Regions from separate parts of the Cobetia sp. MC34 genome, predicted to be linked through region 1. Evidence: riboswitches for the same ligand, from Rfam matches in the RefSeq annotation. Region 1 holds a riboswitch; the other holds the start of a gene.
What was found. Region 1 has a riboswitch for thiamine pyrophosphate ahead of tenA (thiaminase II). Riboswitches for the same ligand answer to the same signal wherever they lie in the genome.
Positions count from the first base shown of each region.

Region 2: another riboswitch for thiamine pyrophosphate. It lies ahead of IZU87_RS09240 (ABC transporter ATP-binding protein); the one in region 1 lies ahead of tenA (thiaminase II).

Region 1 is NZ_JADPPY010000011.1:92,231-107,973, forward strand. Features, by position in the region: gene IZU87_RS08255 (YqfO family protein) at 1-70, shown strand, start outside; gene IZU87_RS08260 (NUDIX hydrolase) at 123-707, opposite strand; gene IZU87_RS08265 (CoA pyrophosphatase) at 850-1,479, shown strand; gene IZU87_RS08270 (2OG-Fe(II) oxygenase) at 1,689-2,354, shown strand; gene IZU87_RS08275 (MFS transporter) at 2,411-3,883, opposite strand; gene IZU87_RS08280 (class I SAM-dependent methyltransferase) at 4,144-4,878, opposite strand; gene IZU87_RS08285 (lysophospholipid acyltransferase family protein) at 5,210-6,244, shown strand; gene IZU87_RS08290 (PQQ-dependent sugar dehydrogenase) at 6,444-7,676, shown strand; gene IZU87_RS08295 (TIGR04283 family arsenosugar biosynthesis glycosyltransferase) at 8,207-8,917, shown strand; gene IZU87_RS08300 (TIGR04282 family arsenosugar biosynthesis glycosyltransferase) at 8,910-9,635, shown strand; TPP riboswitch at 9,833-9,959, shown strand; gene tenA (thiaminase II) at 10,106-10,765, shown strand; TPP riboswitch at 10,925-11,065, shown strand; gene thiC (phosphomethylpyrimidine synthase ThiC) at 11,192-13,201, shown strand; gene IZU87_RS08315 (peptidylprolyl isomerase) at 13,329-13,607, opposite strand; gene IZU87_RS08320 (hypothetical protein) at 13,695-14,201, opposite strand; gene IZU87_RS08325 (phasin family protein) at 14,522-14,890, opposite strand; gene IZU87_RS08330 (nuclease-related domain-containing protein) at 15,316-15,743, opposite strand, start outside.
Region 2 is NZ_JADPPY010000013.1:70,791-86,533, reverse strand. Features, by position in the region: gene IZU87_RS09300 (YebC/PmpR family DNA-binding transcriptional regulator) at 1-479, opposite strand, end outside; gene IZU87_RS09295 (TusE/DsrC/DsvC family sulfur relay protein) at 685-1,038, opposite strand; gene tusB (sulfurtransferase complex subunit TusB) at 1,095-1,385, opposite strand; gene tusC (sulfurtransferase complex subunit TusC) at 1,503-1,913, opposite strand; gene tusD (sulfurtransferase complex subunit TusD) at 1,969-2,358, opposite strand; gene IZU87_RS09275 (Bax inhibitor-1/YccA family protein) at 2,486-3,154, opposite strand; tRNA gene IZU87_RS09270 (tRNA-Ser) at 3,409-3,499, shown strand; tRNA gene IZU87_RS09265 (tRNA-Ser) at 3,719-3,809, shown strand; gene IZU87_RS09260 (DEAD/DEAH box helicase) at 4,032-5,243, shown strand; gene IZU87_RS09255 (GGDEF domain-containing protein) at 5,403-6,527, opposite strand; gene IZU87_RS09250 (potassium/proton antiporter) at 6,711-8,420, opposite strand; gene IZU87_RS09245 (phosphotransferase family protein) at 8,558-9,523, opposite strand; TPP riboswitch at 9,701-9,814, shown strand; gene IZU87_RS09240 (ABC transporter ATP-binding protein) at 9,873-10,625, shown strand; gene IZU87_RS09235 (ABC transporter permease) at 10,622-11,389, shown strand; gene IZU87_RS09230 (ABC transporter substrate-binding protein) at 11,561-12,865, shown strand; gene IZU87_RS09225 (MFS transporter) at 13,002-14,270, opposite strand; gene IZU87_RS09220 (alpha/beta fold hydrolase) at 14,267-15,091, opposite strand; gene IZU87_RS09215 (LysR substrate-binding domain-containing protein) at 15,258-15,743, opposite strand, start outside.

The DNA.
Region 1 (15,743 bases):
GGCGGCGCTGCGCGAGGCCCATCCCTATGAAGAAGTCGCCTTCGATTGCTGGCGACTGGAAACGTTCTGACCCCGCGCGCCCCGAAGAACGAGGCACGCGAGGTCAGCAATGGCCAGACGATCTAGCTCGCGGGCAGGAAGGTGGTGTTGAAGAAGTGCTCGCGGGTTTCCAGGTCGATCTGCTCGAGATGCAGCGGGAAATGCTCGTCACCCTCGCCGTGGCGGCGGTCCTCGAAGTAGCGGCGCAGCGTCACTTCCATGGTCGGGAAGGCCAGCGACTGCCAGGGGACCTCCTCCTCGGCGAACAGCGCCACCTCGAGGCTCTCGACGCCCGCTGAGTAATCGCTGATCAGCTCGGCCCGAAACAGCATGTAGACCTGATTGATGTGCGGCAGGTCGATCAACGTATAAAGCCCCTGCAGCTTGACCTCGGCGCCGGCTTCTTCTCGCGTCTCGCGGGCAGCGGCGTCGCTGGTAGTCTCGGCGTTCTCCATGAAGCCGGCCGGCAGGGTCCAATAGCCCAGGCGTGGCTCGATGGCACGCCGACAGAGCAACACCTTGCCATCCCGCACCGGCAGGGTGCCCGCGATGATGCGCGGATTCTGATAATGGATGATGCCGCAGCTATCACACAGGTAGCGCAGACGATCATCGCCCTGCGGCACTGCCAGACGCACCGTTTCACCACAGTGACTGCAATAATTCATTCGCTCTCCCATGAAATCTCAAGGCGCCCTTCAGTGACATCCCGTCTCCGCTTCCTCGTTGCGCGGTGGGCCCAGCGGCATGGCAGTCGCCTTGACCGCCAGGACCCTCGCGCCACATGATGAAAGCCTACGAGGAAACGACATGCTAGAAGCCCTGCGCCAACGCCTGCAAGCACATCAACCCCTTGCGACCGACCACCAGCTGCCACGCGCCGCCGTCCTGATCGCGCTGATCGATCGTCCCGAACCGACGCTGCTGCTGACGCGTCGTGCCAGCCATCTCAGCCAGCACCCCGGCCAGGTGGCCTTCCCCGGCGGCAAGGCCGAACCCGATGATAGCAATCTGTTGGCCACCGCGCTGCGCGAAGCCGAGGAAGAAGTCGCGCTGCCGCCCAGCGCCGTGGAGGTCTTCGGCCAGCTGAGCGACGTGATTTCCCTGCACGGCATGCGCGTCACGCCCTTTGTCGGGCGCATTCCCGCCGACCTGCCGCTGCACGCAGACCCCGGCGAGATCGAGCAGATCTTCGAGATGCCGCTGAGCATGTTGCTCAAGGACGAGCGCGAGCATACCGACGTGATCACCGTCGGTGACGAGACCTGGTACGTGCCCAGCTATCGCGTGGCCGACCAGGTGCTGTGGGGGCTGTCCTCGATGATGCTGGTCGAACTGATGGCCATCGGCTTCGGCCATGCCGTGAGCCTCAAGGCAGCGCCACCGCCTGGTGCCCCGCTGCGCCATCTGCCGCCGCGCCCGGTGCCGCCTCGGCCCTGAAGCTCAAGATCCTGAACTCCTGAGTTACTGAGCTCCTGAGCAGCTGAACCAGACAAGGTGTGTTCCCGCCGAGCGGCTCGCCATTGCCCTGATGTCATTGCCCATGGCATTGCAGCACTGCCATTGCCCCGACGATATTGCACCGACAATGGCACTGGACTATAACTCCTCGCCCACGATGCCACGCCACTTCCCGTTCGGAGCGCCTGATGCCCGCTGCACCTGCACCCGCCCCACTGCTGGACCCTGTCGCGCTGAACCTGCTGATCGATGAACTGGTCGAGCATGGCTACAGCGTGCGCCCCGACTTCCTGCCGCGCCAGGTCATCGCTCAGCTCAATGACGAACTGACCGAGCTTGAGACGCGGCAGCAATTGACGGCGGCGGGTATCGGGCGCGGACGCGAGCATGATCTGCGCCCGGACATCCGCGGCGACGCGATTCGCTGGCTGGACCGCAATTCGCGTGCCCAGCGCGCCTATCTGGAAGCGATGAACATGCTCAAGGATGAGCTCAACCGTGCCCTCTATCTGGGGCTGTTCGAGTATGAGGCCCATTTCGCCCACTATCCGGTCGGCAGCTTCTACAAGAAGCATCTCGACAGCTTTCGCGGCCGCGGCAATCGCCTGATCTCCAGCGTGCTCTATCTCAATGAGGACTGGCCGCGCGATGGCGGCGGCGAGATCGTGCTCTACAACCCCGAGGATGACAGCCGCGAAATGGCACGCGTCACCCCCGAGGCCGGCACCTTCGTGTGCTTCCTCTCCGAGCAGATCCCCCATGAGGTATTGCCGACGCATCAGGCGCGCGCCAGTGTCACCGGCTGGTTCCGGCGCAACAGCTCACAGGGCAATCTGGTCGATCCCGCACGCTGACTCCGGGGCGGGGAGGCCCGGCCAGACAGGTCTGGACAGCGCCGCGCCAGCGGCCCTCAGTCGCGCGCCAGCGCCGCGTCATCGCGTGGCAGCACCTGCTGCTGCGCGTCCTGCAATGATTGCTCGTCATTCAAGGCCTGCTCGTCATGCAGCGCCTGCTCCTCCTTGACCTCGATCTCCTCGAGGCTGTCCAGCGAGGCATCCGTGATCAGCTCCGGCATGTCAGCGACCAGCTCACGCGTGACCTCGACCAGCGGGTCATCGGCCTCGGCGTCTCGCAGGTGCTCCTCGGCGGCCTCGACCAATTCAGGCCCGACCGCAAGCTCGGTGCCCAGCGGTGTCTGCGGGGCATGGGTCTCGAAGGGTGCCAACGGCTGCGGCGCCGGACGCATCACTCGTCGCCAGACGAAGAAGAGCAGCATGCCGCCACCCATCACCGCCAGACTCAGCGCCATGCCGGGCATCGCGCCCATTTCGGCCATCGGCAGCGATACCGCCGGCGGTGACAGAGTCGACCCCACCGCGTTGATCAACAGCAGGCCCTGACTCATGCGCACCAGGGCACCGGCGGGCGCACGATCGGCGGCGTGGCTGACCGCCACCGGATAGAGGGTGAAGGCAGCGCCGCCAAGCAGGAACAGTACCGTCAGCTGGGCGATACCCTCGCGCGCCGGCCCCATCAGCAAGGCGGCGAAGCCGACGATGGCGATCGACAGAATGATCAGCACCTGCTGGCGATCGTGGCTGTCAGACCAGCGGCCGATGGGGTACTGCAGCAGCATGCCGCCGAGAATCACCAGCGCCATGCGCTGACCGATCTCCGCGGTGCTCAGGGTGCCGCCATCGCCCAGTGCCAGAGGCAGCAGGCTGTAGATGACCGCCACCACCAGTCCCGAGGCCAGACAGCCGAACACGCCCGTCGGCGTGATGCGAATCAGGCGCCACGGGCTCAGGGGCTCGGACTGTTCGATCAGCGGCGAGACACGCGGCAGCAGCACCAGCGGCAATACCGAGGCCGCCGCCAGCATCGCCACCAGCATGAAGGCCGCCTCGAGGCTCAGCATGGCGGTCACGCCCAGCAGCAGCTGACCGAGCACACCCGCGCCGTAGAGCACGATCATGTAAAGCGCCAGCAGACGCCCGCGCACGGCGGGATCGGCGGCGCTCAGCAGCCAGCTCTCGATGACCAGATACACCCCGACCAGCGACCAGCCGATCATCATGCGCAGCAGGAACCACACCACCGGGTGATCGCCCAGCCCCATGGCCAGTGCCGCGACCGCCACCAGCGAGGCGAAGCCGGCATAGGCGCGGATATGGCCGATGCGCAGCAGCAGGCGGTCGTTGACCAGCGCGCCGAGCCCGAGGCCCAGATAGTAGGCCGAGCTGATCAGGCCGATCGCCTCGCTCGAGACGCCGGCGGCAGACAGCCGCAACGGGACCAGCGAGGTCAGCATGGCGTTACCGATCCCCAGCAAGGCAAGGCCGAGCAGGGGCGCAAGGGACATCAACAGCAGATGACGGGGCATGACCAGATCCTCGGCCGGCCGCCAGTCAGCGATCAGCCAATGCCGCAAGGTGCGGATATCGTCGGGAGGGGGAATTTGCCCTGCGAGAATACGTCAAGGCGCGGGCAATATAGTGACAGTCCGCGCCAAATCCAAGCCTTTTTGCGTCATTTGGCGACAATATCGTCTTGGGTGTCGCTGCGCGCTTTCCTGCGCCCTATCCATGCCCTGTACTCGCGCCCTGTCCCGCGGCCTGTCCCACGCCCTGCTCCGCGCTCTTGTTAGACCGGTTGTGGCACGCGGAAGATGACGATGTCGTTGGCGACCTGCTCAAGCTCGAGTCCGTGCGTGCGCGCAAGCCAGGCAAAGGTCGCTGGGCTGAACAGGCACACATGCGTCGGATCACGCAGGTAGTGCCAGCGCCTGAGCGCCTCCGGGTCATCCGAGGCGGGCTGCGTCATCACCCCCAACAGGCCGCCGGGCTTGAGACAGCGTAACCACTGGCGGAAGACCTCGCCCGGCGCGTAGAGATGCTCGATCACCTCGGTGCTGACGATGAAGTCATGCTGGCGGGTGAGCGCTGCCGGGTTCGGATGATAGTAGAGGTCGTGCAGCGCCATCGGATGGCCCGCCTCCTCGAACATCTGCGCCAGGGCAGGCCCCGGCCCACAGCCGAAATCGAGCCCGCTGGCACCAGCCGCGAGCCGCTCGCACATCGGCGTGAAGAGCTTGGCCAGGAAGCTTCGATAACGCGGGTCTGCCGGGTCATTCTCGTGCTGGTCGTAGATATCCTGCTCCGCCCTGGCATCCAGGCGCTGGGACGGCGCCAGATACAGCAGATGACATTCCGGGCAGCGCAGGTAATCGCGCTCGTCGGCGGGCGGTCGCTGACCGGTGTCGGGGCACGGCCTGCGTCGCTGTACCAGGTGCAGTACATGCTGGCTCTGGGACGCCTCACACAGCGGGCAGACAGTATCCGCAGGCGGATAGAGAACGAGGGAATCAGGGGCTGACATCAGGGCTCCGCGGCAAGGGACACTGGCGATGAGGGTCGACGTCACCACACGGCTGGCGGTGACGACTCGGCGCCACGCGCGACACCGCGGCAGCACGGGCAATTCCGCAGCAGGTGAACGTATCGAAGGTGGCGACTGTCTGAGTGCTGAATGATACCCCGCGCCAGTGTCTTGCGCCTGCCACGATGGAGCCTGCAGGCACCGCCCCCCTCTGGCACAATGAGCATCATTCGAGTGCGGCACCGCGACACCTGACGATGTCACGGCGCCTGCCTTCGCGTCAGACAGGCGCGATCTTTCACGCCAGACCACCGGAACTTCACGTGTGACGATGGACAAGACTCTCAAGCGGTTCGAACAGGCCATGGAACAGCGCCTGACTCCTCTCAAGGCCAATTCCGTGGCCTGTCTGTGGCAACGACTGTCCGGGCTCAGCACCCGCCAGCTCTGGTGGCTGGCGCGCCCGTTGGCGCGTGTGGTGCAGCTGTGCAACCCCCGCGAGCGCCGGGTCACGCGCCAGAATCTGGGCCAGGCCTTCCCGCAGCTCGACAGGCAGGCGCGCGCGCGTCTGGCAAGCGACAGCCTCGCGCATTCCACCGCCACCATGCTGGAACTGGGCAAGGTGTGGCTGGGCGATGAAGACGCCGTGCGCGATTCGATTCTCGAGGTCCACGGCCGCAACCTGCTCGACGAGGCCCGCGCCGAGGGGCGCGGCGTCATCGTGCTGGCGCCGCACTTCGGCAACTGGGAAGTGCTCAATTTCTGGCTCTCCAGCCACTTCCCGTTCACCGCCATGTACGAGCCACCCAAGTTCGAGCGCCTCGACCCGATCATCCGCAATGGCCGTGAGCGCATGGGCGCGAGCCTGGTGCCCACCAACTCGCGTGGCGTCGCTGCCTTGCTCAAGGCACTCAAGCGCGCCGAAGCGATCGGCATACTGCCGGATCAGGAGCCGGGCCGTGGCAGCGGCGTCTTCGCCGACTTCTATGGCCGCCCCGCCTATACCGCTACCCTGCTGCCCAAGCTGGTGGCGAGAACCGATGCGCGCGTCGTCACCGGTGTCGCCCAGCGTCTGGAAGATGGCCATGGCTTCGCCATCCACTTCCTCGCCGCGGATGAGGGTGTCTATTGCGAAGAGGAAGTCGCCTCGGCACGCGGGGTGAATGCCTCGGTGGAAGCGGCGATCGCCTTGGCGCCGGCCCAGTATCAGTGGGAATACAAGCGCTGGCGCAAGAGCCCGCAGGAAATGGAGCAACAACCGGGCTGGCAGGAATCCCGCTTCTATGCGCGCACCTACTCCTTCTTCTCGCTCAAGGGCTGGCGCCGCTATTTCAAGCATCGCCGCAAGGCCAGCAAGCGCGGCTGAGGGCAACACTGGCGGATCAAGCCATCAGCTCCCAGACTGAATGCGCATGGCTCAATGACAGGAGGCAAGGATGCCGATCGAGACTCACGCCGCTCACCTCACAAGCGCATCGCCCCGGCGCCCCTCCCTGTCCCGGGCAGTATCGACATGCCTGCCGGCAAGTCTGGTGACAGGCTTGGCGACAAGGTTGGCAACAAGTGTGGCGACACGCCTGGTCGCAAGTGCCGCGGCGGCCTGTCTCGCATTGTCTCTGCCAGCCCAGGCAGAGACAAATGCCGCTTCCTCACTGTCGCTGGTGAGCGCTCAGCAAGTGCCCAGCGATGCCCCTGCGCTCAAGCTGCCTGAGGGCGCCACGCTCGAGCGGCTGGCCTCGCTCGACAGTCCACGCATGCTGCACCTCACTGATGCTGGCGAACTGCTGATCGGCTCGCGGGCCGAGCGTGTCTATCGCGCTCAGCTGACGCCGGACGGCAACCTCTCTGCCGTGAAGACGCTGGTCGAACTGTCGGGCTATCCTCACTCGTTGGTGGTGCGCGTCGACAAGCTCTATGTCGCGACCACCGCCGCCTTGCTGGTCGCCGACTATTCACCCGGCGAGTCTCTCACCCGCGATGACTTTCGTGAGCTGATCGCCCTGCCCGGCGGCGGTGGCCACAACTCGCGCACCTTGAGTCTCGGGCCTGATGGTGGCCTCTATCTAGCGCTGGGCATCCAGGGCAATTGCTCGAATCAATACCTTGCAGGCAGCGAGCAGGGCTACTCCTTCAGTGAACGCCGCGGTGGCGTGCTGCGCCTTGAGGAATCCGGCGATGCGCCGCACTGGCAGCCCTGGGCCAGCGGGCTGCGCAACCCGGTAGGCCTCGCCTGGCAGCCAGGTAGGGAAGGTGAGCCGCGCCTGCTGGCCACCAACAACGGGCCCGACCACTGGGGCTATGAGCAACCTCGCGAGCTGGTGGTTGCTGCCCGCGAAGGCAGCTTCCATGGCATGCCCTGGTATCAGTGGATCGATGGCAACTGGCAGGCGGATGACTGCATCACGAGCGATTCACCGCGCGAGCGTGACGAGATTGCAGCGCCACTGGCCGAGATCCCCGCTCGCAGTGCACCGATGGGAATCGCGGTGGTACCGCCAGAGCACCCATTGGCTGCAGACATGGATGTCGTGGTGGCAGTCCACGGCAGCTGGGGCACGGCGTCCTCCGGCAACGCCGCGGGCGACCCGGCCAGTCGCCGTGAGCCTCGCCTGCTGGGCCTCAAGCTGGCGACGCCAGACACTGAAGCACGCCTGGTGCCGGTACTGACCGGTCTGCAGGACAGCAGCAGCGGTCAGCGCTGGATTCGCCCGCTCGATGTCCTGTTCGGCCCTGATGGCAGCCTGTACTTCACCTCGGATAGTGGCGCGGCTGGCCTCTATCGCCTCACCTTCGATTGATGGCCTGACCTTCAGCAGAACGGGCTTTTGAGAAACGAGGCCCTGGCCCTTAGTCACGCGCTCTCTCCAAGCCCTCTTGTCCAAGCACTCTCTTCAGGCTCTCTTTCCAGGAGCTGCTTGGCAGAGGGCCTATGGTTAGGGCCTATGGACAGGGCCTATAAATAGGGCCGATGAATGCAGCGCTTGCCTGCTAAAGATTCTGAAAACCTGCCTTGCATGCCCCGCCTTCAAATTACAGAAATGTAGTCCTGTGCCCTCGCGTGCACCCAATGGCCAGCTAGGCATTGTGTGGCCATGGAGCGACACTGGGTCGACGCCAAGCGTTTATTGAACGATGACGCGCTGAGAGAGCGTATCTCGCTCGTGCATCCAGCCTACGAACTCCTGCGTATGATCCAACGAATACGCCATCGTCGGAGCCTGCCGCCATGAACCAGCAGCCACCCCCAGCATCACGGACGCCCGCCAACCGGGACTCCCTGTCGAGCACATGCACGCACCTGACGCGCGCTCCCTGGCTGAGCATCGTGATGCCGGTGCATGACGAGGCAGCCGGCATCGTGCAAACCCTGATTGCCCTGAGTCGCCTGCGCGCGGGCGGGGACTGTGAAGTGATCGTGGTGGATGGCGGCTCGACGGATGGCACCCCCACACTGGCCCGACCGCTGTGTGATGACGTGCTGAGCAGTGAGCCGGGCCGGGCACGCCAGATGAATGCCGGCGCCGCGCGTGCACGCGGAGAATGGCTGCTGTTTCTGCATGCCGATACCGACTTGCCCGACAATGCGCTGGCATTGCTCAAGGAGGCCATCACGACGCATCGCCGCAGCGACTGGGGCCGCTTCGATGTCAGCATCAAGGGCGAGTCGCCGTGGTTACCGATGATCGCCGCCATGATGAATCTGCGCTCGCGGCTGACCAGCATCAGCACGGGCGACCAGACCCAGTTCGTGCAGCGCTCGACCTTCGAGGCCATCGGCGGCTTTGCCGACATGCCGCTGATGGAAGATATCTGGCTGAGTGCCCAGCTCAAGCATCTGACCCCGCCAATGAACCTGACGGCGCGCGTCACGACCAGCGGTCGACGCTGGGAGACCCACGGCGTCTGGCGCACCATCGCCAAGATGTGGGGGCTGCGGCTGGCGGCCTGGTGTGGCGTCTCCCCTGCACGTCTGGCACGCCTCTACGGCTATCGCGCCGCGGCGCAGGCCTGTGAGCAGCGCGGTATGCCCCATGCGTGATACGGCGTTGCCTACCTTGCCCACCGCTGATGTCGCGTCAGAGGTGCACCCGACTCTCATCATCTTCGGTCGCCTGCCCATCGCCGGCCACTGCAAGACACGCCTGATCCCCGCACTCGGCCCCGAGGGCGCAGCTCGACTCTATGCGCGGATGCTGAGCCATATCGTTGACCACGCCTGCGCCGCGCGCCTCGGCAAGGTCGTGGTGATGCTGACGCCCGCTGCCGAGCCGTCGAGTCAGGCACCTGAACAGGCGGCTCTGCGGGCAGCGCTGGAAGCCCGGCTGCGAAGCGTTGTCGATGCCTCTGCCGACCTCACCTTCGAGGTACAGCCGCAGGGGGAGCTCGGTGAGCGAATGTCCCGGGCCATGGCCCGACATCTGCCCGAGGGGCCGGTATTGCTGATGGGCTCCGACCTGCCGGCACTGGACAGCCAGCGCCTGCGCGAGGCAGCCCACAGACTGCGCACTCACGACGCGGTGCTGCAGCCCACCGACGATGGCGGCTATGGCTTGATCGGCCTCAAGGCGCCCTGCCCGCAAGCCTTTCTGCTGCCCCGCTGGAGTCATGCCCATGTCTGCCGGGACACCCTGGCGTTGCTGGCACGGGCCGGGAGAACGGCCGCTTGCCTGCCGACCAGCTGGGATGTCGATGAGCCGCGTGACCTTGCGCGCCTGTCGCGCCACCTGCCGGCGCTCATGGCCGACCTTGCCGCTTGAGACTTTCCATGAACCCGCTCACGGCTTTCTACAAACCCGCTTGAGGCTCATCACAAGCCCGTCTGAGGCTCTTTATAAGCCCGCTTGAGGCTCTTCACACGTTCGGCATGCCTCCCAAAGTCGTATGCATTTTTGCTCACACTGCCCTTCTTCTGCGCCGCAGGGCTGTTACACTCGATGCATCGTGACTCATATGTCACAGCTTGACGGGGTGCCGGTAAGACCGGCTGAGATGTCATGCGCAGGCGATGTCCTTGCGTGAATGACGATCCCGCCGAACCTGATCCGGCTAGTACCGGCGTAGGGATCAAGCGCGAAGCGATGCCACTCGATATCGTCACCACTTTCTCACGGTGACTGTCGGCACCTCCCCCGCTTTTCCCCTGCTCCTGTTCCGGTACTGGCCACGCTTGCGCCAGAGACCTGCCGCCACATCACGGGTCGTCAGCACGCTCACCGAGGGATGCGTCATGCCTAGTTTCAACGACCTGACCAGTGCCTGCGCCGAGGAATGGCGTGACTATCTCGAGCACGACTTCGTTCGCCAGCTGGGCGAAGGTCGTCTGCCGGAGGAGTCCTTCCGCCATTACCTGCAGCAGGACTACCTGTTCCTGATCCACTTCGCGCGTGCCTGGGCGCTGGCCGCCTACAAGAGCCGCACCCTCGCGGAGCTGCGTCAGGCCACGGCCAGTCTCGACACCATCCTCAATACCGAGCTCGATCTGCATATCGGCTACTGCAGCGAGTGGGGCATCAGCGAGGATGACCTGAGCGAGCTGCCGGAATCCCGCGCCACCCTGGCCTATACCCGTTACGTGCTCGATTGCGGCCAGCGCGGCGACCTGCTCGATCTGCACGTGGCGCTCGCGCCCTGCCTGATCGGCTACGGCGAGATCGCCGAGTGGCTGCTCGATCAGGACACCACCGAGATCGAGAACAACCCATACGCGGACTGGATCGCGATGTACTCAAGCGATGACTTCAAGGAAGCCGTCGAAGCCGAGCGCGAATGGCTGGATGCACGACTCTCGGAGGTCTCGGAGCGTCGATTGGGTGAACTGGTCGATGTCTTCCGGGACGCCACGCGACTCGAGATCGACTTCTGGCAGATGGGCCTCGATCGCGCTTGAGTCATGACAGACTGACGTCCCGGCGCTCGCCATGAGCCGCTCGGGATGGCGCCATCCCCATGGATGGCACGACTGACAGGCCAACAGAGCCTGGATGCGAGAATGCTCCCCGTGGCAAGCCTGACGCTTCGGGCAACACCCTCTCGCATTGAAATCTGCACACGCTTGACGGGGTGCCGGTGGAACCGGCTGAGATCCTGCATGCATGCTTCGCCGCCCTGACGCGCGAGCTTGCCAGCAAGGGGTCCCGTGGAACCTGAACCGGTTAGGACCGGCGTAGGAATCAAGCTGATGGCCAGCCGCTGCGCGCGGCCGCCTCGCTCCCGGGCCACCTGCTGGCAAGGAGTCGGCGACGACCATCCTCTCCCTGCGCACGGTCTTCCCATGATGACGTCAGCCGTGACGTCGCCCTTTGAGGAGACCTGCATGAGCTCTGCCCCGACGACACAAGACCCGCAAGCCACCAACGCCGCCGAGTCACCTCTCGCCTCGCAGCCTGAGTCTGCCCCCAAGGTACGCGCGCGTGCCGGTCGCAAGGATGGCAGCCGCCACCTCGCCAGCGAAGCACAGGTCGACGCCGCCGCCATCGCGCCGCTGAGCGGCTCGCGCAAGATCTATATCGAAGGCTCCCGCTCGGACATCCGCGTGCCCATGCGCGAGATCGGCTGCTCGCCGACCCAGACCTCCAGCGGCCTGGAAGAGAACCCGCCTATCGTCGTCTACGATACCTCCGGCCCCTATACCGATCCGGCGGTCGAGATCGATATCCGCCGGGGTCTGGCGCCGCTGCGCGAGCAGTGGATCGAGGAGCGCGGTGATACCGAACAGCTCAATCAGCTGAGCAGTGAATATGGCCGCGTGCGCCAGGCCGACCTGCGCCTGTCGTCACTGCGCTTCGAGCTGGACCATCGCCCGCGTCGTGCCCTGCCGGGCAAGAATGTCACCCAGCTGCACTATGCGCGCCAGGGCATCATCACCCCGGAGATGGAATACATCGCGATTCGCGAGAATCAGCGACGTATCGCGCTGCGTGAGGAATATCAGGGCAGCGAATCCGTCGAGAGCATTCTGGGCCATCAGCACCCAGGCCACAGCTTCGGCGCCAACCTGCCCGACGAGATCACCGCCGAATTCGTGCGTGAGGAAGTCGCACGCGGCCGCGCCATCATTCCCGCCAACATCAATCACCCGGAAAGCGAGCCGATGATCATCGGCCGCAACTTCCTGGTGAAGGTCAACGGCAACCTGGGCAACTCGGCGGTCACCTCCTCCATCGAGGAAGAGGTCGACAAGATGACCTGGGCGATCCGCTGGGGTTCCGACACCGTGATGGACCTCTCGACCGGCGCCAACATCCACGAGACCCGTGAATGGATTCTGCGCAATTCTCCCGTGCCCATCGGCACGGTGCCGATCTATCAGGCGCTGGAGAAGGTCGATGGCGTGGCCGAGAACCTCGACTGGGAGATCTTCCGCGACACGCTGATCGAGCAGGCCGAGCAAGGCGTCGACTACTTCACCATCCACGCCGGCGTCCTGCTGCGCTATGTGCCGCTGACCGCCAGCCGCGTGACCGGCATCGTCTCGCGCGGCGGCTCGATCATGGCCAAGTGGTGTCTGGCGCATCACGAGGAAAGCTTCCTCTATCGCCACTTCGAGGACATCTGCGAGATCTGCAAGGCCTACGACATCAGCCTGTCACTGGGCGATGGCCTGCGCCCGGGCTCCGTGGCCGATGCCAATGACGCCGCCCAGTTCGGTGAGCTCGAGACGCTCGGCGAGCTGACGAAGATCGCCTGGCAGCACGATGTCCAGGTCATGATCGAAGGCCCGGGTCACGTGCCGATGCACCTGATCAAGGAAAACATGGACAAGCAGCTCAGCGAGTGTGACGAGGCGCCCTTCTACACCCTCGGCCCGCTGACCACCGACATCGCCCCGGGCTACGACCACATCACCTCCGGCATCGGCGCCGCGATGATCGGCTGGTTCGGCTGCGCCATGCTCTGCTACGTGACCCCCAAGGAGCACCTGGGCCTGCCCAACAAGGACGACGTCAAGACCGGCATCATCACCTACAAGATCGCCGCGCATGCCGCCGATCTGGCCAAGGGCCACCCGGGCGCGCAACGCCGTGACAATGCGCTCTCCAAGGCGCGCTTCGAGTTCCGCTGGGAAGACCAGTTCAATCTGGGCCTGGACCCGGACACCGCGCGCAGCTTCCACGACGAGACGCTGCCCAAGGACTCGGCCAAGGTCGCCCACTTCTGCTCCATGTGCGGGCCGAAGTTCTGCTCGATGAAGATCACCCAGGAAGTGCGTGATTACGCCAATGAGCATGGCCTGACCGGCGATGCCGACAGCGTGATGGCCGGCATGCAGGAGCAGGCCGACAAGTTCAAGCGTGAAGGCAGCCAGCTCTATCAGGAGGTCTAGGCAAGCGCCTGACGCACAGGAAAGCTGACTTTCTAAGCCACAAAAAACGCCCCGACCAGTGATGGTCGGGGCGTTTTCGTCACATCCTGCCAGGGGCTCATGACATCTCATGAGCGTGACAGAAGGCTCACGTGCGGCTGGTGACTTCCAGCAGGTGATAACCGAACTGGGTCTTCACCGGGCCCTGCACGGTGTTGATCGGGGCGCTGAACACGACTTCGTCGAATTCTTTGACCATCATGCCCGGGCCGAAGGCGCCCAGGTCGCCGCCACTGCGGCCGGACGGGCAGGAGGAGTGCTCGCGAGCGGCATCAGCGAAATCGCGGCCGTTCTCGATTTCGGTCTTGAGAGCTGCACACTGTTCTTCGCTGGAAACGAGAATATGACGCGCTGTGGCCTGTGCCATGTCTATCACCTGTCACTGATCGAATAAATGCCGTCGGCAATCACCGGCGGCGTGGCAGGTCATTGTGGCCCAAGGCAGCGCTCGCCGCTAGCGTCCTGCACAGACCCGCCGCTGATACTGGATAGCATCGAGATCATTGCTGCCGAGCAGTGCCGCCGTGGCAGCGTTGCATTCCGCCTCGGCCAAGTCATCGGCAGCGGAGGTTTCCGCCCACTGGATGTTGCCGACACTGGGCCGGTAACTGACCGCGGCATTGCATGCCATGCGCCGCGTACTGTTGTAACGTTGCGAAGGCATAGTCGGAGGGTTGCTGGTCATTTCCCGGCACGTCGAGGCAAACATCTCGCTGGCTGCCTGACTGCAACGGGTATGGGCCATGGCATTCTGGCGCTTTCTGGCACACACCGAGTCATTGAGAACACGCCAATGCAGGGTATCGAAATCGATCACCTGCCCTTGATAGCGGGTCTCGACATGCTCGCGCTGAAGCCCTGCTGTCGTCGTCAGATGCGAGGCGACACCCTCACCGAATTGCCCACTCAAGCCCGAGACCGCATCCATTAACGCTGCCAATGCCGCACTGACAGAATTCATCACACACTCCTTGTGTTGATACCTCCCGGCATATGCCGCCGGGGAGCCTTGCTCGATCATCCATGACCGTCACTTGCGGTGACATGCCCTGATAGCACTGCCTCATGACGAGACTGATAACGCCGACTGACAGCGACAGCGCGCTCCCTGCGACCTTACCCGCACACCGTCATCATTGCCTTAACGCTCAAGGGGATGGTGCCAACGCTTCCCCCTCCAGCAACGAGTAATCAGATTCAGTACTCCAGACACGCGAACGCCCACCCGGAAGACCGGATGGGCGTTGGGGACGCTCGCCTGAGAGCGTCGGCAGCAGTCGCTTACTTGGCGACTTTCTGCATGGCCTCGGAGGCGGACTTGGCGTTGCTTTCTGCCAGTTCCTGACCTTTCTTGGCGTATTCCTGGTTCAGCTCGACCACTTTCTGGGTGTCGTTCTGCAGCTTCTCGCCCAGAGTCTTCACGGTTTCCTGCTGCTCCTTGACGAAGTTCTTCAGACCTTCGCTGTCCTTGATCTCGAGCATGGAACGCGCCTGGGTCAGGGAAGCATCAGCATAGGACTTGGTCAGTTCCATCTGTGCGCCGATCAGCTTCTCGCTGTAATCGATGCTCAGAGCGCTGAACGCACGCAGCGGAGACAGGAACATATCGTCGAACTGCTGAGCGGACTTCTCGAAGTTGGCATTGAACATGTAGGCACCCTCCAGGGTATTGGCATCACGCTGAAATGAACCGGAGCGTTGCTCCGTTCGGTTATCAGGACTGAACCGGGCTGGTGCACCGTAGTGACCGAGCCATCATTATCAAGCCGTCACTATCAAGCCGTCGCGGTCAGATAGTGCTATCGACCAGGTTCCATCCTCGCTGCAACGCAGCATAAGACAGTCTTTGTTGCACTGCAACATCAAAAACATCGCAACGACTGATCTGTACGCCATGGTTGATGCAGTTGCCTGATTACACTGGAGAAAAACAATCAGAAGTCGAAAAGAAAATTGACGCCCTGGGCTCCCGACACGCCCTTCACCACGCCCTGGAACGCCAGACTGGGCCAAAGTGCTGGAACAGAAGCCTGAAGCTGAAAGGCTGAACTTGAGGAGAGCGCCGTGCTGCTGCCTCACTGGCATGAGGCGTCGCGACAGCGTTTGCAGAGCAGACGCCCGCCCAGCGCGCGTGCCTGATCTGCCTGGCGACAGAAGTCGACACTCTGGGTGGAAAGCCACCGCCGACAGCCCTGGCAGCGCGGCAAGCCTTCCTCATCCTGCGACGGGGCGGAAGACGCGCCCTGCTGATTGTCGGCCGCAGCCCCCGGCTGCTCGCCTGCCGCCTGCGGGCTCGCGGGGCCTTCTCGGCTATCCTGATCCAGAGTCTGGTGCCCGGGCTGCCAGTGCGCGGCCTGCAGCCCTCGGCCCCCAAAACCGCACTGCCGTTTCAGGGCAGCCGTAGATGTCACGCCACGCTGGACCGCCAGCGTCGTGTCATCCGACGCCCCTTCCATGTCATCAGACTCTGCCGCCACGGCAGCGCTTTCGCCTGAGGCCCGCG
Region 2 (15,743 bases), on a different contig from region 1:
ACATCGACGTCGGCTTCCATCAGCGCTTCCAGGACCTTTTCCTCGTCCTCTTCCGCGCCCTTGAAAGCCAGGATGGCGCGGTGGTCGAACATGTGCGACACCGAACCCTGCGCGCCCAGCTTGCCCTTGCCCTTGTTGAAGCAGGTGCGGACTTCGCCGAAGGTGCGGTTGTTGTTGTCGGTCAGACAATCAACGATGACCATGACGTTGCCCGGGCCAAAGCCTTCATAGCGCGCCAGAGCGAAGTCTTCGCCGCCGGTGCCCTTGGCCTTGTCGATCGCCTTGTCGATGACGTGAGTCGGCACCTGGTCCTTCTTGGCCTTCTCGATGAGACGACGCAGGCTCAGGTTGCCGTTGGGGTCGAGGCCACCGCTCTTGGCCGAGACGTAAATCTCGCGCCCGTAACGTGAATACACGCGTGCCTTGTTGAGAGAGGTACGCGCCATTGATTCTTTACGGTTCTGGAATGCTCTTCCCATGCAAGTCGACTCTTGTCCGCCTGAATTCAAATGCCCTTGCGACCATGTCGCGGGACCTGAAGCAGCATCGGCCTCCTGGCCGACACCGCAACGCTGTGACGAATAGTAACGCAGACAACGCCGTACGTCGCCATCCCTGCCGGGTCTTGCGCGTTGAGCGCAGCGCACCACGACGGGCAAGGTGACTCATGCATGCGGCTGACCGTCACAGACAGTTGGTCGGCTTGGGCAGCCCGGCGATGCGCGCGCCCACCTTGGGCGGGCTGTCCGGGAACAGCCGCATCAGATGCAGCGAGCGGCCCTTGTCGGGGCCAAACCGCTGGGTCATCGCCTTGCTCAGCGGGCGCATGGCCGGCGAGAGCGAGAAGCGCTGATAGAAGTCGCGCAACACCTCGATCACCTCCCAGTGCTCCGGCGTCAGTTCACGCCCCTCCTCGGCGGCCAGCATTTCCGCCAGCGCCGGGCTCCAGTCATCCAGATCGACCAGATAACCTTCCGCATCCAGTCCGATATCACGCCCATCAAGCGTCAGTGTGCGCACCGCTTCACTACTGGCCATACAGATCCTGATTCACTGTCTTGCATGAAAATTGAAAGGGAGAAGCGTCTGGCGCCTCAGAACCAGCTGACGGTCTTGTCGGCGGCCTCGGTCAGGGCGACGAAACCGTCGACGTCGACCACGATGACGTTCTCCGCGCAGCGCCCCAGCAGGCCGCGGGACTCGAGGTCTTCGCGCAACGCGAACAGCCGCCCCTCAAGCCCGGCAAGGTGCTGCTCGGCGTTGTCGAGGGCGCCATTGACGCCATCCTCGATCAACAACAGCTGATCTTCCGGACCCATGGCATTGAGCACATCATCATGGATGCGGCTGGAGAATGGCGAACGATTGAGTAGATGTAGATTCATGCAATTATCCAGGCAAGGGAAGCTGGGACTGCCACTGGCCATCAATCAATATCAATGACATGGCATCAGGAAACTGATGCGAGCATATCAGTCGCCAGCGTTGGCGGCAGTGACGTGTCAGAAGCTCAGCACGCGCGAGAACGCGGTTGTCAGCGCGACCACCTCGTCGTGCTCGAGCAGCGTGACCGGCAACAGCGTGACATCCTGCGCTGTCAGGCCCCGTGCGCGCAGCGCCGCCGCATCGACGTAGCAGCGCTCGACGTCATACATCTCAAGCGCCGCCAGCAGGTTGTCACTGCCCTTCTGTCCCAGCGGCCCGACCTGCTGCCCTTCCAGCAGCGCCATCACGCCATCGCCGGTGAACAGCAGCCCGACCTCGCGCCCGAAGGCCGCCGCGACCATCGCCGCCTCAAGTCCCTCGCGCAGCCAGCTGCTGCCATGCGGGCCATGGCGCAGCATGACCAGCAGATCACCAGCGGCTATCCCGGCGTCATCGCCTGCCGGGGCTGCCGTCATCACATCGCTCATGGCCTGCTCCTCATTCGATAAGTGACATCATCATCAGTGACGACAAGAAATGACGTCATGCAAAGGTGATCAGGTGGTCATTGTCCAGCGTCGCCTCGACCAGCTGGCCCAGCCCCGTCAGCTCGAACGGCGCCTCGAGGGTATGCCCCTGCTTGCCATGCCGCGCCGCTTCGCGCTCATCGAGCATGCCGCGTCTCAGCCCCGCCGCGACACACACCTGCAGGCGGGTGGCGTGATTCTCGGCAAGTGACAGCCAGCGATCGCGCAGATGCGGCTCGTCCTGGGGCGGCGCCATCATGTTGGCGGCGTTGTAGACGCCATCGTGATAGAAGAACACCGTGGTCAACTGATGGCCGCGCGCCAGCAGGGCGTCGGCAAAGCGCAGCGCCGAATGGCTGGCCTGCTGGCTGTAGGGGCCGCCGTAGACGGCCAGAGCATAACGCATGCGAACCTCGTGTGACTGCTCATGAATGGGCGCCATTCTAGCGCGAGTCACGCCACCTGACACCCGAACGCAAACGACCCCGCCGAGGCGGGGTCGTTTGCAGGTCTCATGTCCCTTCGCTTGACGATCAATCGTCGGAAGCGAAGCCCAGCAGGGCCAGCAGGCTGACGAACATGTTGTAGATGGAGACGTACAGGCTCACCGTCGCCAGCAGGTAGTTGGTCTGCCCGCCGTGGATGATCTGGCTGGTCTCGAACAGGATCGCCGCGGAGGCGAACAGCACGAAGCCGGCGGAGACAGCCAGTGCCAGGCCGCTGATGTTGAAGATCATCGCTGCCAGCATCGCCAGAATCAGCACGATGGCGCCGGCGAACAGGAAGTTGCCCAGGAACGAGAAGTCCTTGCGCGTCACCAGTGCCACCGCGGACAGGCCGGCGAAGGTGATGCCGGTCATGCCGAGCGCGGTCATCACCAGCTGGCCACCGTTGGGCAGGCTCAGGTAGGCATTCAGTACCGGGCCGAGCGTGAAGCCCATGAAGCCGGTGAAGGCGAAGGTCGCGAAGATGCCGGCGGTGGAGTTCGCGGTCTTGTGGACCAGGAACATCAGGCCGTAGGCACCGATCAGCAGCACGAAGATGTTCATGCGGCCGACGCCCATGCTCATCGCCACGCCAGCGGTCAGCGCGGAGAACAGCAGCGTCATTGCCAGCATCATGTAAGTGTTGCGCAGTACCTTGTGAGTACTGAGCGAGCGGCTCGCGGTATCCTGCGAGACCTGCCAGGAGCTGTTAGCCATGGTGTCTATCCTCAGGTTGCTACGATGGATTCATCGATTTGACCCCAGCATGCCCTCAGGGGTTTGCCTAATCAAGAGACAGAACGATGAAAAGCCCTATTGAGGCAACCATCCGGCGCGTGCAAGGCAACGACATCGTCAGTCTCCGCAGCCATTGTGGCATGTGCGACCTTTCAAGCATCTGAACGACAAGGAAATTTACGCTAAGCCCTTGACCCTGACTGAAAAATCCGTAGTATTTCATCCCGTGAGTCGGAGGGATGGCAGAGCGGTTGAATGCACCGGTCTTGAAAACCGGCGTAGGTTAATAGCCTACCCAGGGTTCGAATCCCTGTCCCTCCACCACCTTGATTCCGAAAGCCCCGTCTACTTCAGGTAGGCGGGGCTTTTTCGTGGCCTGACATATGACCTGATTCATGGTCTGGTGCCAGCAGGCGGCTCCGGCGGCCTCACCCCGGCGCCATCCTGCTGCAAGTGATTGTCCGCGATGGCTTTTCCGAAGATTTTTCTTCGCCTACCCCTTGCTATTCTCATCAGGTTCGGTAGTATTTCGCTCCGTGAGTCGGAGGGATGGCAGAGCGGTTGAATGCACCGGTCTTGAAAACCGGCGTAGGTTAATAGCCTACCCAGGGTTCGAATCCCTGTCCCTCCACCACCTTGAATTCCGAAAGCCCCGTCTACTTCAGGTAGGCGGGGCTTTTTCATTGTTGCCGCGCAGCGCCCATCGCCGCCACTTCGCTACCCGGCCTGAGCAGCGATGGCCAATGATGCGCCGGGCCGTCAGCGGGCTTTCGGCTACAGTGAGCATCACTGCGCCAGACATTCCTTGCCGCAGAATGTGCGCTTGCCCCCCCCCCTTTAGACAAGTCGAGACACCATGCCATTTTCTGCCCTTGGTTTGAGCGATTCCATCGTCAAGGCCGTCACCGAGCAAGGCTACCAGACCCCGACTCCCATCCAGGAGAAGGCGATCCCCGTCGTGCTGGCCGGTGACAACCTGATCGCCGCCGCCCAGACGGGTACCGGCAAGACGGCAAGCTTCGTGCTGCCCATCCTGCAGACCCTGCAGCAGGCGCCCAAGGTACGCGCCAAGCGCGTACATGCCGTCATCCTGACGCCGACGCGGGAGCTGGCGATCCAGGTCGAAGACAACATCCAGCACTACTCCAGGTATCTGGAAGTCAGCTCCATGGCGATGTATGGCGGCGTGGAGATCGAACCACAGCAGCAGCGCCTGATCGAGGGCGTGGACATTCTGGTGGCGACGCCCGGCCGCCTGCTGGACATGCTGACTCGCCGCGCGATCCATCTCGACGAGACACGCACCCTCGTCATCGACGAAGCGGACCGCATGCTCGACATGGGCTTCATCGCCGACATCAACAAGATCGTCGAGAAGCTGCCCAGGGAGCGCCAGAACCTGCTGTTCTCGGCCACGCTCTCGGCCCAGGTGCGCGTGCTCGCCAAGACCGCAGTGACGGACGCCGTCGAGATCATGGTCGCACCGGAGAACGTCACCGCGCCGGATATCAGCCAGTATCTGATCACGGTCGACAAGGAGTTCAAGTCTGCCCTTCTGAGCCATCTGATTCACGAGAAGCAGTGGCAGCAGGCGCTGATCTTCATCGAGACCAAGCGTGGCGCCGCCAAGCTGGTCAGTCAGCTGGAGAAGCGTGACATCACCGCCGAGTCCTTCCACAGCGGTCGCAGCCAGGCAATGCGCGAGCAGCTGCTGGCCAACTTCAAGGCCGGCACCATCAAGTATCTCGTGGCCACCGGCGTTGCCGCGCGGGGCATCGACATCGATGACCTGCAGCGCGTGGTCAACTATGACCTGCCGGACGCCGCCGAGGATTATGTCCACCGCATCGGGCGTACCGGTCGTGCCGGGGCCAGCGGCGAAGCCATCTCGCTGGTCTCGCGTGATGACTTCCGCAACCTGTGCGCCATCGAGCAGCACCTGGGCTATTTCGTGACGCGCGAAGTCGTGGAAGGCTTTGTGCCCAAGCTCGCGGTACCGGCCTCGAACAGCGACTACGCCCCCAAGTCCGCAAACAAGGGCCGTCGTCGCCAGCCCAACCGCCGCTGACTCTTCTCAGGGCAAGCCTGATGACGCCCTGACACACGCACGCCCCCGGAGACATGAATGTCATTCTCCGGGGGCGTGCCGGGTTGTATACCAAGCTTTGTTCGCAAATCTCTATACGCAAACCTCTGTGCACAAAACTCTGCGCGCAGTGAATTGCGCTCAATTGATGGCTGCGATGCCCGGCCCACCCACGGGGCCCAGCTGGGTGTCACTGACGAAGCCATTGCCGCCGTCCTGCTTGGCGCGGAACAGATTGACGTCAGCCTTGGCGATCAGGCCTTCCAGGTCCTTGTCGCCGGACTGACGCTGGGCGACACCGATCGACAGATTGACATCCAGACTGTTGAGGCCGTCATTGATGACGAACGGCAACGCCGAGGCGCCCTTGCACAGGCGCTCTGCCACCTGATCGACGCGCTCGCCATGCAGCCCCGGGCACAACAGCACGAACTCCTCGCCGCCATAGCGCCCGACCAGGTCCTCCCCGCGCAGGATGCTGCGCATGCGCCGCACCAGCTCCTTGAGCACCTGATCGCCGGCCTGGCGACCCCAGGTCTCGTTGATCAGCGCCAGATGGTCGACATCCACCATCATCACGCTCAGCGCCCCGTTATTGATCAACATGCCACGCCCGCTGTCGACCAGCTCGGCGCGACTCAGGGCGCCGGTCAGTGCATCGAAGCGCCCTCCCGTCTCGAAACGCTGCTGCAGGCGCTCCACCGACCAGCCCATCTGCACCAGCACCAGCGTGAAGAAGATGGTCAAGACGCCCAGATTGATGATGCGAAATGCCAGCATCCAGCCGGCGGGCAGCGGATTGGTCGGCCCTTCCAACATCAGGATGATGTAGGCCAGCAGCGGCATGCTCAGGCAGGCGGCGCACAGCATAACGCGCCGCATGAACGACATGCGGATCGAGTAGATGCACAGCAAGGCGCCGAAGTAGAAGTAGTCGAAGCCGGCCTCAGAGCCGAAATAGCGCAACGAGAAGCTGATCTGCGCGCAGGTGCCCAGCGCCATCAGCGTGGCCGCCAGGGCTTCACGGCGAGCACGGTGCAGCTGCAGACAGACCAGATCGACGATCAGCATCGCCAGATTCAGCGCCAGAATGCCCATCTCGCACAGCCACAGCAGCAGGATGGCGTAGAGCAGATGGCAGCTGACCGCCAGCACGTAGACCATGTTGAAGGTGGCATGAAAGGTCTTCTCATCCGCCGTGAGCCCGGGCGGGAATTGCTCGAATCGTCGCAGAAAGCCCGCGAGATGAGGATGTGGGCTGGCCATGTAGTCACCTCCTTGTCGCTGGCCACAATCGGTGGCCAGGCGCTGTCACGGACAAATTGGCCTGACATCAACAGAATACGATATTGATGAGTCCAAACACGACGCCCCCCCCATTACACGCAGTGCAATGGGGGGCGTCGTAGTGTGTGAAGCGCAGGCTCAGGCCCTGACACAGATTCAGGCTCAGTGCAGTCGCAGGCCGACCTTGGTGATGCGATTGCCTTCCACCTCGTTCACCACCCAGTGGATGCCATGCCAGTCGACATCGTCGCCGACCACCGGCACCCCACCGACTCGACGGGTGATGAACTCGGCGATGGTCAGGTGGTGCTCGCCCTGGGAGAGCGTCAAGCCGTAGACATCGGCGATATCCTGCATGTTGGCATCGCCTTCCAGCGTGAAGGTCCCGAAGAAGGCGCGTTGCTCGTGCTGAAGACTCTCGCCATTGAACATGCGGTTGAGACTCGGCACATCACACGAGCGCCCCACCACGCACAACACATCCTGCTGATGCAGACAGGTGCTGCCCTTGGGGTGGATCAGCACCTTGTTGCGGAACAGCGCCCCGACCTTGGCCCCCGACGGGAAGCGCAGCATGCGCAGCGCCACGCCTTCCAGCGCCGTGTTGTCGACGCGATAGACCAGCATTTCGTAGTCATTGACCGGCATGATGCCGAGCAGATTGCGGCGACTGGGCTGTGCGCCCGGCGGCACCACCACCCGCAGCTTGCGCGCCATCGGCGCCAGCGACGAGCCCTGCACCAGCAGCGAGATGATGACCACGAAGAAGGCGACATTGAAGTAGAGACCGGCATTCTCGACCCCGGTGATCACCGGGAAGATCGCCAGCACGATCGGCACCGCCCCTCGCAGCCCGACCCAGCTTATGAACCACAGCTCGCGCCAGCGGAAGCGGAAGAACGGCTTGAGACACAGGATGACCGCCAGCGGGCGCACCACCAGAATCAGCGCCACGCTGAGGATGGCGGCCGGCAGCGCGAACTGCAGCATGGTCGAGGGCGAAACCAAAAGGCCCAGCATCAGGAACAGCACGATCTGCGAGAGATGCGCCAGACCATCATGCACCGGCAGGATGTGCTCCAGATGCCGGCCGGGGTGATTGCCGATCATCAGGCCGCACAGATAGATGGCGAGGAAACCGCTGCCGCCCATCTCGTTGGTGGTGGCGAACAGGCTCAGGCCCAGCGCCAGTGCCAGCAGCGAATAGAGGCCGGGCGCGAGGTCCAGATAGCGCATCAGACGGGCGATCAGCCAGCCGCCGGCGATGCCCATGGCGGCGCCGACACCGAACTGCAGCAGGAAGCTCATGATGCCCGACGCGACACCGGAGAGCTGACCGGTCAGGATCTCGGCCAGCGTGATGGTCAGGAAGATCGCCATCGGGTCGTTGGTGCCGGACTCGATTTCCAGCGTCGCACCGACACGCTCATTGAGGTGAACGCCCTGACCGCCCAGCAGCGAGAAGACCGCCGCGGCATCGGTGGAGCCGACGATGGCCCCGACCAGCAGGCCTTCGATCAGGGTGAGATCAAACAGCCACATGGCCAGAAGGCCCACCAGGCCGCTGGTCATGAAGACCCCGACGGTGGCCAGCACCAGTGCCGGTTTCAGGCCAGCACGAAACGTGGACAGCCGCGTGCGCAGGCCGCCATCGAGCAGGATGAGCGCCAGCGCCAGGTTACCGATCATGTAAGCGGATGAGGCGTCGTCGAACTGGATGCCCAGTACGCCATCTTCACCCGCCAGCATGCCAAGGCCGAGGAACAGCAGTAGCAGCGGCATGCCAAGACGCGCCGAGACGCGGCTGGCCAACACGCTCAAGGCGATCAGCGTGCCTGCCAGCAAGAAATAATAATTCAGGTTCTCTACCACGAGTGCTCCCCCGCCAAGCCCTACATCAGATCTCGAGTGACGTCCATGACGACTCACCCACAGTATTCCATGTTAGCGATGGGGCTGCAGAGAAATTTCACACCTTTCATGTACTTGCAGCGTGCAGCACGCGGATTTCACGCCAGGCTGCGCGGCGAGACCCAGGCAGGGGCTGCCGCAAGCTCAGCATAGGACCGCGGACCGAAGGCCTCCATCGCCCACAACAGCGCACGACACAGCTCACGCTGGCCATCGAGATCGATCATGCGCCCATGGCGCGAATAGCCCTTCATGAAGGCCTGACGCTGCTCCGGCGTTTCCAGCAGCAACTCCACCAGCGCCCAGTCGAACTCGATCGGCGCCCACACCAGCGCTTCCCAATCGCTCCATACCCAGCCAGTGGCGGCGCACAGATATTGATCGGCGCGCATGTCCGGCAGACACCACACCGCGCGAGTCGGTGCCGGGAAGGTGCGCTTGAGCAGCGTGCCAAGCTCCGCGCGACGCGGGTGATGGGCGAGAAAGCGCGTGACGCGGGTATTCCAGTGCAATAACGGCATCGACTGCGCCAGCGGCTGACCGAAGCCCGACACCGTATCCTGATGCAGGCGACCGAGCTGGTCGCCGAGCAGCTCACAGAAGGTGATGCTGAGATCACTCGGCTGCCCGCTGGACCACGGCAGGTGCCAGATGGGCGCGCCATCGAGACGCCCCAGAAAGGTCAGGGGCAGTGGCGGAATCGGCAGACGCGCGGGCAAGGCGCCCGCCAGTCGCGTCAGGCCCTCCGGCGTCGCCCAGCGATCTGCGCCGAAGACCCCGCGCATGGCGCGCCAGAAGGGGTCATGGTCTGGGCCGGTGCGCGCCAGCTTGATGAGGCCGGGCGTGCCGCCACGCTGGCGCCATAGCCAGTTGGCGCTATCCGGCCAGGCGAGTGCCAGCGGTTCGAGCGGTTGGCCCAGATAGGTCGAGAGCCGTCGGGTCAGTGACTCCTCGGGCCAGCCCCTGGGCACGGGACGCGGCTCGCCCACGGCCTCAGCCGTGCTCGGCCGCCGTGGGGGAACGGGATAACTGGAACAGGTCGAGAGATCCGGTGTGTCGGGCATGATGATCTCCTTGGGCTACACGTCTTGTTACAGTAATCCTCAGCATACCCAAGGCGTGGCACATCGGCATAGTCCGTTTCGCACGCCACCTCTGCCCTGCCCACCTGACCCGCCCACCTGACCCGCCCCCTGACCCGCGTCGGACAAGACACCGGCAAGACAGTGACGTTACACTGTCGGCCTGGATGGGGGTGCCCGAGGATGGGCTGAGAGCCGCAGCGATACGTCGCGCGACAACCCCTGGAACCTGATCCGGTTGATACCGGCGGAGGGAATCCCCGACGCGCGCCCTGCACGGCGCGTCACCTGCTTCCTCCTGCCGGCACGCCGCCTGACCACGGAATTGCCTGTGTCGCTGGGACTCACCCTCAACAACGCACGAATCGATTACGCCGGCCACACGCTGTTCCGCGATATCTCCGCGCGTCTGGAAGCCGGTAGCTGGACGGCACTGCTGGGGCGCTCCGGCTGCGGCAAGAGTTCGCTGCTGCGCCTGCTGGCCGGTCTGGAGATGTCAGACCTCCACCAGCTCGACCTCGCCACCGATGACGGACAGCCGCTGACCGACCGCGTGGCCTGGATGGCGCAGCAGGACCTGCTGCTGCCGTGGCGGCGCGTCATCGACAACCTGTGGCTGGGCGATGACCTGCGCCGGCGGCCGCGCAATCGCGAACTTGCCCATGAACTGCTGGCCGCGGTCGGGCTTGAGGGCCGTGAGCAGGCCTGGCCGGACGCCCTCTCCGGCGGTCAGCGCCAGCGCGTCGCCCTCGCCCGCACGCTCTACCAGCAGGCGCCGGTCGTGATGATGGACGAGCCGTTCTCGGCGGTGGATGCCATCACCCGTCTGGAGCTGCACGATCTGGCCAGCCGCCTGCTCAAGGGCCGCACCGTCCTGATGGTGACCCATGACCCGCTGGAGGCATTGCGCCTCGCCGATCAACTGCTGGTGCTGCGCCCGTCGAGCCTCCCGGGCCACGGCGCCGAGCTGGAACGCCTGCCGGGGCTTGGCGCCGCACGCCCGGTGCCGCTGGATGACCCGGCCCTGCCACCGGCGCAGGCGCAACTGATCGCCCGCCTGCGTGATAGCGAGGAGGCCGCATGAAACGTCTGCACGCCATGCGTCACCTCGTCATCAGCGCGCTGCTCCTGCTGGGGCTTTGGCAGCTGATCATTGCCGTCACCGCCGTACCGCCCTACATTCTGCCCACGCCGCAGGCCGTGCTCGAGGTGCTGATCCAGAAGGCGCCGCTGCTGGCCCATCACGCTGGCGTCACCATCAGCGAGATACTGGCCGGGCTGGTGCTGGGCATTCTGCTCGGCCTTGCCACCGCGCTGGCGCTGGCCTTCATTCCCCGCCTGCGCCGCACGCTGCTGCCGATGCTGCTGATCAGCCAGGTGATACCGCTGTTCGCGATCGCGCCGCTACTGGTGCTGTGGCTCGGCTATGACATGCTGTCCAAGGTGGTGATGGCGACGCTGATCATCTACTTCCCGGTCGCCTCCACCGGCTACGACGGCCTGCGTCAGACCCAGCAGGGCTGGCTGGATCTTGCCCATACCCTGGGCGCCAGTCCATGGCGCCGACTGATCCACATCCAGTTGCCCGCCGCGCTGCCGGCACTGGCCTCCGGCATTCGCATGGCCGCGACCGCCGCCCCCATCGGCGCCGTCATCGGGGAATGGGCCGGTGCCAGTCAGGGGCTGGGCTATCTGATGCTCAACGCCAACGCGCGCATGGAGATCGACCTGATGTTCGCCGCCCTGCTGGTGCTGGTCGCCTTCTCCCTGCTGCTCTATTTCTCGCTGGATGCGCTGCTGCGCGCCCTGATGCCCTGGCACCGCGACCGACTGACACGCCTGAGCTGAGGCGTTCAGGGCTCCGGGCAGACACTGCATGACCGCATGACCGCATGACCGCAAGATCGCAAAATCGCGTTACCGAAAGACGCAACGACGCTCGACACAAATTGCATGAGCCTGACGACTGCCGCCCACGAACGGCAGCACCACTACCCTGTGATCACAAGGAACTCCGCCATGTCTCTTTCGTCATCGGCGCCACGGCGCAAAACGCAGCCGACACGCTCACCGCGAGCCTCACTGCTGTCCACCGCCTTCGCCACCCTGCTGACCACGCTGTGTCTGAGCAGCCTGCCAGCCACCGCCATGTCGGCCCACGCCGCCGACGCAGAACCCGCCACCAGCACCCAGTCAGCGCCGGAAATCGTCGCTCAGCAGGCCGAAGTCGGAGTGAACGGCGACTCGGCCGCCTCCGCGCCGGTGGCAAGCCAGGAAGCCGTCGAAGCGACCGCCGGCGCCGCCGAACAGGCGAAGAACGGTGCTGAACCGACCGCGGATGCCTCGCCAGCCGCCAGCGACGAACAGAGCGCTGATGCTGACTCGAAGGACGTTGCCAATGACTCTGCCAAGGACGCTGCTACCGCCGAGCAGCCATTGACGCAGTTCAAGGTCATGCTCGATTGGTACACCAACCCCGGCCACGCCCCACTGGTGCTGGCGCAGGAGCTGGGCCTGTTCAAGAAGCACGGCCTTGATGTCGAGCTGATCGCTCCCGCCGATCCGAGCGTGCCGCCCAAGCTGGCCGCCGCCGAGCGCGTCGACATCGCCATCAGCTATCAGCCGCAGCTGCACCTGCAGATCGATCAGGGCCTGCCGCTGGTGCGTATCGGCACCCTGGTCGCCACGCCGCTGAATGTGGTGGTGGTGCGCGCCGACAGCGACATCCAGTCGATCGCCGACCTCAAGGGCAAGCGGGTCGGCTACTCGGTCGGCGGTGTCGAGGAAGTGCTGCTCTCCACCATGCTGCAGCACAGCGGCCTGACGCTGGATGACATCACGCTGACCAACGTCAACTTCTCGCTGACGCCGTCACTGCTGACGCGCAAGGTCGATGCCGTCACCGGCGCCTTCCGCAACTTCGAGCTGGTCCAGATGGCCCAGGAAGGCGTCAAGGGCCGCGCCTTCTACATCGAGGAAGAAGGCGTGCCGACCTATGACGAGCTGATCTTCGTCGCCAACAGCGACAGCTACGAGCGCAAGCAGGCCCAGTACGCCGGCTTCCTCGCCGCCGTCGGCGAAGCCACTGCCTGGATCATCAACCACCCGGACCAGGGCTGGGAGATGTTCCGCGACTCCGATCCGGCACTGGATACCGAGCTCAACAAGGAAGCCTGGTACGCCACCCTGCCGCGCTTCGCGCTGCGTCCTGCCGCGCTGGATGCCGGCCGCTATCGTGACTTCGAGGACTTCCTGTTCGAGCGCGGCATGATCAAGAAGCGCCAGTCGCTGAGCCATCTGGCCGTCGACGTCAACGCGCCCTGAGGCGTTGAGCGCCCAGAGCTCTTGAAACGCTGAGCACTTGCGCGCCCCATGCAAAACGCCCTGCCGGAGATTCCGACAGGGCGTTTTGGGTTCAGGACCGGCTCGCTCTCGCCGTCTTGTGCCTATTCGACAAGCGCTAGCGGCGTGCCAGGCGACGCGACAGCCACAGGATCTGCAGCGGCTGGATCACCAGCGCGATCATCAGCACCGCGACCAGCAGCGGCATGCCTTCCAGCGCGCCGCTCGGCGTGCTGACCAGCAGCCCGGCACCCACATAACTGCCGGCGGCAGAACTCAGATGCTGCACGGCACTCTGGGTGCTGGTGAAGGCTGCCCGCTCATGGTCGGCGGGAATGAAGCTGTTGAGCGTATTCTGGGTCACACGCCGCGCCGACGAGAACAGCATGTAGGCGCCGAAGCCGATCCAGATCAGCGACGGTCCCGGCGAATGCAGCAGGAAGGCCCAGCCGACCAGCGCCGTCATCAAGCAGGTGATGGTGCCCGGCCAGACACAGCCATAGCGATCACACAGCCGCCCCGTGAGTTGCATGCCGACCAGCGACAGCCCGCCGCCGATCATGTAGAGCCCGCCGAGATCCTCGCGCGGCAGGCCCAGATTGAACAGCAGATAGCTTGCCAGGTTGGGGATCACCAGGAAGTTGCTGAACATCGCCGTGGCGATCAGCGCCAGCCCCAGGCGATGGTCGGGCTGGGCCAGGATGTTCAGGATCGTGGTGCCCTTGCGGCTGCGCTGACGTGTCTCGGGGTTATCGAGATGGCCGCGGATAGGCGGCAGTATCCAGGCCAGCAGCCCGCACACCAGCAGCGCCAACAGCGCCACGGCGCGAAATGGCGCCTGCCAGCCGAAGCCCTGCGACAGCCACAGCGCAAATGGCAGCCCCAGCACCGAGGCCACCGAGAAGGCGCCCATCACCAGGCCCATGGCACGCCCCCGGCGTACCCCCGGCACCACGTCGATCACGATGGCCAGCGCCGTCGCCGCCGCCGGCCCGCCGAACAGGCCGCCCAGCATGCGCGCCGCCAGCAGGGTCTCGAAGTCGGTGGCGAAGCTGGCGATCAGGTGACAGAGCGCCGCGCCGAACAGGAAGCCCAGCACTGCCCAGCGGCGATCGAAGCGATCGGCGTGTCGCGTCCACAGCAGAGTGCCCACCGCGGCGGCCAGCGGATAACTGCCGACGATATAGCCAAGGTGATCCAGCGGAATGCCCAGCGAGGTGGCAAAGTCGGGGCCCAGCGCCATCACCATGGTGAAGCCCATGATGACGGCGAACTGCAGCAGGGTGACCAGCGCCACCACCAGGCGCTCGTGGGTGGTCACCGGCGAGATGACCCGCTCGCTCGCGGCCGGCTGACAATTTTCGGAGTGACGGCTCGGCGTACTCAAGCGAGTGCGACGCGATCAAGGAACGTCACCACCGCCTGCTGGAACTCGCTGGCACGCTCGGCGTGCAGCCAATGGCCGGCCTCCAGCGAGTCATCTTCCAGCGCAGGGAAGTGTTCGCGCATCGTCGCCAGGCCCTCGGCCTGCACGTAGTTGGAGCGCGAGCCCCACAGCAGCAGCGCCGGCAGCTCGACCGGCCCCTGGCCGTGCGGCGCCTCGACGATCTGCGGGTAGCCCGCCGCGATATGGTCCAGCCCGACGCGCCAGCCCATGGCGCCATCGTCGAGACGCACCAGATTGGTGGCGAGGAACTGGCGAATGGCCGGGGTATCGACATGCTGCGCCATCACCGTGTCGGCCTCCTTGCGTGAGGCCGGGCGCGCGTCACGCACCGCCTCGAAGGCGGCAAAGATATCGTCATGCCCGTGGCCATAGACGACCGGCGCGATATCGGCGACCAACAGGCTGCGCAGACGCTCGGGCGCCTCGAGCGCGACCTGCATGGCGACCTTGCCGCCCATCGAGTGGCCCAGCAGGTCACAGCGCTCGATGGCGAGGCGGTCGAGCAGCGCGATGACATCCGCGGCCTGCTCGGGGTAGCTCATGCCGGCCACGTGCGGGCTGCGGCCGTGGTTGCGCAGATCCACCGCGATCACGCGGCGCGTCCGCGACCATGACTTGATATGCGAACGCCAGTTGTCGGCACTGCCGAACAGGCCGTGAAGAATGACCAGCGGCGTCGCGTCCTGCTGGCTCGTTGTCTGTTCCTCGGCGCCATCACGAGCATCGCTCTCGTGGTAATAAAGCTCGACCGTTGTGCTCATCATCATCTCCATGGACGCTAGACAGACCGTTACGCTCCCCGTGGCTCAGGCGCAGTAGCTCAGGCTCAGCGGCGTGGCTCAGCGGCGTGGCTCAGCGGCAGCCGGCTCGCGGGGAGCGCCTATGTTAGCAAACTATCAAGCGCGCGGCGGCTCCGTCCTCGACGGCTCAGCGCGGGCTGGCTTCCAGATAGACCTTGACCGCCTGCCACAGCGGGCTGCGGTAACGCTCCGGGTGCCACAGCATCGAGAAGCGCCGCTTCAGGTTGAGCTGGGGCGTGGCCAGCACCACCAGCTCGCCACGCGCGATCTCGGCCGCCACTGACAGCCGCGACAGACACCCCAGCCCCAGCCCGGCGAACACGGCCTGCTTGATGGCTTCGTGCTGGCCCAGCTCCATGCGCACCTTGAGGCGCTCGATCCGCCCGTGCAGTGCACGCTCGAAGACCGCCCGCGTGCCCGAGCCCCCCTCGCGCAGAATCCAGTCGGCGGTGGCGAGGTCCTCGTCGCTGAGCGCCACGCCACGCACGGCCAGCGGATGGCTCGGCGGCGCCACCACTACCAGCTCATCCTCGCGCCAGGTCTGGCTCATCAGGCGCGGCGCATGACAGTCGCCCTCAATCAGGCCGAGCTCGGCGTCATAGTTGAGCACCGC